DNA from 2 places in the Shewanella sp. KJ2020 genome. Region 2 is predicted to be linked to the other one. Evidence: riboswitches for the same ligand, from Rfam matches in the RefSeq annotation. Region 2 holds a riboswitch; the other holds the start of a gene.

Region 1 (3,420 bases), on a different contig from region 2:
AGCTTTCCCCTCATAAATATAGGGTTAAGTGACAAAGAATACACCCTGAATGTTGATTTTTCTCTGTGGCAGGCACCAGAAATAACAAAGCCAGACTCAGTCTGGCTTTAAAAGGGTACATATCAGTTTTACGCTTAGAAACGGTAACCTACCGTAAAACGAATATCTCGGCCTCGGCCAGCGTAATAGCCATCATATGTTCCACCAGCATAATAGCCAGCACTGACATAGTCTTTATCAAATAGGTTATCGATACGCAGGTTGGCTAACCAAGCGTCACGGGTGTAGTTAAGGGCTAAATTGCCGAGCACATAACTGGCAAGTTTATCGCCTTCATTAGCATTATCCCCTTCAACAAAGCGCTCGCCCGTGTAAATCGCCTCGGCAAATGCTTGAAAATGCTCGGCAAAATCCATACTGAGATAACCGCGTCCCGAGTGCTCCGCCACCCAAGACAGGGCTTTGCCCTCATTCACGCCGTCGGTAAATTCGGCATCAATATAGTTATATTCCAGCCCTAACTGCAACGCTTGAGTCACCTGCCAATCCCAATCGGCACTCACGCCATAACGGCGTGAAGCATCGGCATTGACGTTCGCCCCCTGGAAGCTACCACCATCAGGCTTTTCGGCGCTCGGATCGAAGACAATTTCATCTTCTAAATCGAGACGATATAAGCTGACGCGTAGGCTTTGGCTAGCAAGAGTCCAATCCCAACCCGCCTCATAGGAGCGGCCCGTCTGCGGCTTTAGGCCATACACATCTTTCGGGGTGTAGGCTTGCTCATCGACCTTAGCGAAACGAAAGTTTTCATCACCGCGTAGATACAATCTGTGCTCCGCGCTCGGGCGATAGTTTAACCCCAACTCGAATGCGGTCGCATCTTCATCTAAATCGATGCCATTTGGATAGACATTGCCATCGACTAACTCGTCGGTCACCCGCGCATAACGTCCGCCCACCACATAACTTAAGGTATGGCTTAATGGCACAGTGGCTTGCAGGTAAGCACTTTGCATGTCCTGCACATTGCTACGCGCCATAGAATCGTAATCGGCCTTACCACGGCTGATATCTAAGCCTGTCACTAGGTTTAGCTCGCCTTGACGAGTGTTGTAGTTAGCTAAAGCTTTGGGGCTAAACACCAACAGCGATCGGGTGTTATGGCTACCCGCGCCCCAATTGACGGAGCTGACTAAGGTATCGCTGTAATCCAGATCTGCCGCGAACGCCCAGTTCTGGTTAAGCTGATGCTGATAGCCGCTGCGCGCCGCAGTGGTCATCTCATGAACATATTCGCTTTTATTGGAAGACTGGCGTGGGTCGTATTTGAATTGTTCGACTGTCAATGCCCCTGGATTTTCGCGGTCATCGTCGTAATAGCTGGTTTCAACGAAGAAAGAATCGGTAGCGGTTTTATATTGAATGCGGCCAAGGATCGAGCCGGTTTCGTTGGCATTATGCTGACGATAGTTGTCACCTTGGTTGTAGCTACCGGTTAGAAAATAGCGCCAATCCTTGTTGATCGCGCCGGACACATCGCCGCGGCCTTCGTAGGTATTAAAGCTACCGCCGGATAATTGCACGCTGCCGCCGGTATTTTCAGGTGATTTAGTGACAATGTTGATCACCCCACCCACGGCCTGATCGCCGTAGAGCACACCCGCACTGCCGGATAAAATTTCAATCCGTTCAACAAGATTTAGGGGAATTGCATTTAAGCTAGGGGCGGCGATATCGATATTATTTAGGCGGCGACCATCGAGCAAAATCAAAGTGTTATTAACGGCAGTGCTCGCACTAAAACCACGCATCGCAAAACTAGTACCGATATTATTATCGGAAATTTGGATCCCACTTTGGCCACGTAAAACATCGGTCACACTGGTGGCGCCACTCATTTCAATCGCTGCGGCGTCAATCACATTCACATTGGCGGCAATATTTAAAGGGGTCTTATCAGCACGACCAATCACCACAATATGTTCATCGACTTTGGCTGTGTTGGTTTCATCGGCAGCCACGGCGGGCGCGATAACAGAAAAACTGCAAAGGCTGCCGATCAGCAGCGCGATTTTTGTTGGATGTGTTCCCATTTTACCTTTAACTCCAGAAGGAAAACGGGGCATTGGCGCCACGATACCGTTGCTCCAGTATAAATACGGACACTACTATCGCATTTTGAGATCTGCCCACCGAAATCTCAAAAACACCTTCAGGGCCGGTCTCCGGACTTAGGCTATATTAATCCAATCAATAGAAGGACTAACGCGAAACCAACCTTTACACATTGAGCCGATAGGGTTCATCTTGAACATCGCTATCCAATGCGGCCGTTTCTCACCATTTACCGTTGCGGGGGCAGTGCCAGAATTCCACTGGCTTCCCGATTATCTCGCGGCCTTAGCACGCAAGCACCTCAGAAGGTTGACTAAAAATCTGCTTCCACTCTCAAATCAAGCTACCAATCAAGCTAGGTAAACATACTTTGAAGAGCGGTGTTGCTCAGCACCATTAGGCACTGAGCGCGCGCATTATAGACGTCTATACGGATGAAAGTCTATGACTCTCGCACTAGGGGTATCAGCTACTTCAATGAAAAGGGCCCGAGGGCGGAGATAAAGTCTGCACTATTGGCTGCCTGCAGCGGTGGTTTATCCGCAGAAAAAACATCGCCACGCATCGATTTATGCAGTAAATACAAATCTTTTTTACCACTTACCACAGTGTAATAACCAATTTCACCCTGGGGATTTGAGGTAAAGGTACTCGGATTAAACTGGGTCGCGCCATGGACATGCGGCATTGTGGTACACCCGAGAATGGCCTGAAAGCCTTCGTGACCATCCACTTGAGTAGCACCCAGTTTTTGATAAACCACTTCACCGTCACAGGCGGCTTGGTAAGCCTCGGCCATCGCATCTAAAAACTGCTTGGGGCTGGCGCTTTCGGCCATGCCCTTAAAGCCCTGCACACAAAACAGCGTGCTCCATTGGTTGAGCGCTTCGAGCTCAGGCACAAACTCTGCCATAAACACGCCGTCACGCTCTTCATGGTGGGCTTGCTTCCAACCACTGGGGAGATTAAATCCTAACTGCTGACCAAATACCGGCAATACGTGGCTATGGGAGGCATAATCCTCGCCTCTGGGCTTATCTAAGGTCGCTTGTGCGGACTCAGATCCCATTAAACCACAGAGCTGCAATACACTTATGCCTTGAATTACACCCACCCGAGCACTCAATGCTAATTTCATATTTATCATCCTTGTATCGCTAACCTGAGCGAATTATGAAATTGAATAGAAAACATCCTGCATTCTAGCCAAGAATTTAACGGGAAAACAGTTAAAACACAGATTAAATACAACTTTAACAGCAAGAATCACCGCAAAACCGACAATAACAGTGAAACATGCCA
Region 2 (3,420 bases):
CAAAGCCAATCCCGCCACAGGTAGCGACTAAAATCGCCGTAATTAAAGAGCAGAGCAACAGCATATTGAGTCGCAATTTGGGCACGTTCACCCCTAAGGTATGGGCGGTTTCATCCCCGGCCTGCAATGCCATGATCTGCCGTTTCATCCCTAAAATGATCAGCAGACTCGCACCGACCACTAAGGTCGGTAAAATCAACAGCGGCCAACTGGCCTTAGCAAAACTGCCTAAGCTCCAAAACAGCACCGATGCCGTTGCCTGCGGGCTAGCAAAATACAACAGCAAACTGGTTAAAGCGCCAAACATAAAAGAGGTCGCCACACCGGAAAGCAACATGCGCTCCACTTGGCTGTTGAGCCCAAGCCCCGACAAGGCAAGCACAATCAGCACAGATAAACTGGCGCCAATAAAGGCGCCAAAGGGCAAGCTAAACCACAGTAAACCTGCAAATACCCCAGAACCACTGAAGATCCCCGTATTGACAACAACCCCGACACTCCCAAATAAACCAGATCCTGTGAAGAGAGTGAGCATAACGACAGCCCCAAAGGAGGCGCCCGAACTAATACCGAATAAATAGGGATCGGCCAGTGGATTGCGGGTCACGGTTTGCAGCACACTCCCCGCCAGAGACAACCCCGCCCCCGCCACAAAGGCGAGTAAAATTCGTGGCAGCCTAAGCTCCATCACAATCCGCTCTGTGATGCCATTCACATTCGTTGGATTAAGAGTGCCAAAGCTCTGGAGTAACTTAGTGATAAACACATGCAATACATCTAAAAAACCAATAGTCGCCGCCCCAAAACTCGCCGCGGCGATTGGCGTTAATATCCCTAGGACCACGAATCCTAGGATCAACCATTGCTGTTGTGTTAACGGTGTCAAAATGCGATTAACCATACTGCCGAGCATATGTGTCATTGCGTGCTTCATTTATCCCCCTCAAGTTCGCTGGGGTAAAGTTTGGGGGGCTGCGACTCGTGTAAGCTCTGATTCGGTTGATAACCGTAAAAGTAACTAATCAAAGGATTGCCATGTTGCGGATGGCTCGATACCTGAGCGCAGACACCAAAGACATCGGCGATACGCGCCTCGGTTAACACCTCAGACGGGGTGCCCATCGCACTCACTGCTCCCTTATCGAGCAATAGCAAACGGTCACACAGGGCGCTGGCTAGATTGAGATCGTGGATTGAGGCTATCACGCTAATACCAAGACTCCTCACTAATTCAAGGATTTGGATCTGATAACGCACATCGAGATGATTAGTAGGCTCATCTAAAATCAGTAACTGTGGCTGCTGGACTATGGCGCGGGCGATAAGGGCTCGCTGCTTTTCGCCGCCGGACAAACGCTCATACTGTTGGTGCAGTTTTTGGCTTAGTCCCACCTTTTCCAGCGCCTTAGCAATCCTTTGGCTATCACAGCTAGAATTAGTGTCGAACATGCCCTTATGGGGCGTTAATCCCATTGCCACCAACTGCTCGGTCGTCATATCAAAATAATGGGGCGTATCCTGCTGTACAACGGCAACTTTGCAGGCGAACGCCTTGGGCGATAACTGCTCAATATTTTGATTAAAAAGACTAATACTGCCACGGCTTGGGCGTACAAAGCGGTAAATACAACGCAGCAGACTCGACTTGCCCGCACCGTTAGGGCCAATAAGCCCCAGCATTTGGCCGCTTTGCAAAGCAAAATTAATATCCGCGAGAATGGTTTTTCCCTCGATAACCCAGCTCAAATCGCTCACCTTGAGTGCGGTATCCGGGATAGAGGTTTTAATTGGTTGTAATGGCAACGGCTTCACTGAGACTCAGCCCCCGCGTAAAAACAACCCTTTGCCCAAAAGGCCAATATAGTGATCATCATATTCTGCTCCCTCGAGTTACCCGCTCGAGAACTAAAGCTGCATGCAGCGATAACAGCAATAGGCAGGTCTCCTGACTTGTAGGGGAAGAAGGTTCTAGGTTCTAGGCGCTTCTTTTACTACTCACAGTTGCGGGTACAGTTCGGGCTGGCTGACGGGCAGCGCCCCGATTCCCTATTATGTATGGGTTGATATGCTCGGGTTTTCACGACTTATCCCAGTAGCAAAATATCCAAGAGCACATTCCCAACACCTATTGCTGCGATGTTTCCGCTTAAGCAGACCCATCAAGAAAATGCATTATCCTATATCTAGCTTGTAAGGCAATGCCGTTTAAATGATAAAACCCTGATATTAATTGTGTTAACACATAAACCAGCACAGACAAGGGATTTCCCGCATCAAGTGCACATTGACTTTGCATTTGGCACTAGGCATTTGGCACTTGGCACTAGGAACTAGGCCAGTTTAAACGCCAATAACGCTCACCGAGTGTATCTTCGAGCACATTGATACCCACCACTGCGGCCTCTGGCAGTGTCAACTGGCTATAAAAACCTGGCACCTGCACCGCCCCTAGCGCCCTTGCCATTAAATGGCGGAGCACGCCGCCATGGCTAATGATCCAAATAGTGGCGACTGGTGCAGTAATCGACTCGGCGCTTAGTGTTGCCTCAGACTCAGCAGGGGCAGCCTCAGCCGGGGCGACTGGATTATCCTTTGCCATTTGAGCAAAGGCTTGATCCAAAATTCCCTCGATGGCGGCATTTATTCGCTGCTCAAAACTCACCATTGATTCCCCTTGGGGTGGCGCTGCTAGCCATGGATTTTGCCAATAGGCCGCCAGCAATTCGCCTTCTTGTCGATATAGCTCCTCGAATGTGCGCCCATCCCAATCACCAAAATCGAGTTCCTGCAAACTATCGAGCAAGGTGACGTCCAAGGGGCTAGATACATGCGGATTTTGCCCCTTCTCGCGCAATGAATCGGCAAACGCCTTAGCAAATTCGGCGCAGCGCCTTGAGGTGGAGCTATAAATCCCATGGAAAATCCCCGACCGCGCCGCTACCGCCGCCGACATCTGCTGCCAACCCTTTTCACTCAGGGGTACATCGACGCGACCACGTAAAATCGCTCCGCCCTCGCATTCCCCGTGGCGCAACAGTAATAAGCGAACTTGTTTCATATTTGACTTTCATCTTGCCCTGACAATCCGATGTCGCGTATTATGGACGTCTATACGTTTAAATGTCCAAAACAAAACGAACGACATCCAATAATAAAATGCAATTTGTCACCGGATTGCGTACTTTGGACTCAACTTAGCTGTAGTAAAGGTAATCATTTTATGGCGATATCACCCCATCGAGCAGGCCAAATACTGGCAGACATTCGCAACCAACTGTCCCAGCGCATCCTGATCTTAGACGGCGCCATGGGCACTATGATCCAAGGCTACAAGCTGGAAGAAGCCGATTATCGCGGCGAGCGTTTCAAGGATTGGCATACGGATGTCAAAGGCAATAACGATCTATTAGTCCTGACTCA

Evidence for each region. Region 2 has a riboswitch for cobalamin ahead of MJO46_RS07930 (ABC transporter ATP-binding protein). Riboswitches for the same ligand answer to the same signal wherever they lie in the genome.
Region 1: another riboswitch for cobalamin. It lies ahead of MJO46_RS09235 (TonB-dependent receptor); the one in region 2 lies ahead of MJO46_RS07930 (ABC transporter ATP-binding protein).

What each region holds. Positions count from the first base shown of each region.
Region 1 is NZ_JAKUKD010000015.1:49,411-52,830, forward strand. Features, by position in the region: gene MJO46_RS09235 (TonB-dependent receptor) at 135-2,096, opposite strand; cobalamin riboswitch at 2,202-2,437, opposite strand; gene MJO46_RS09240 (hypothetical protein) at 2,588-3,256, opposite strand.
Region 2 is NZ_JAKUKD010000012.1:115,394-118,813, forward strand. Features, by position in the region: gene MJO46_RS07925 (iron ABC transporter permease) at 1-934, opposite strand, end outside; gene MJO46_RS07930 (ABC transporter ATP-binding protein) at 931-1,812, opposite strand; cobalamin riboswitch at 1,918-2,103, opposite strand; gene MJO46_RS07935 (histidine phosphatase family protein) at 2,324-3,058, opposite strand; gene metH (methionine synthase) at 3,221-3,420, shown strand, end outside.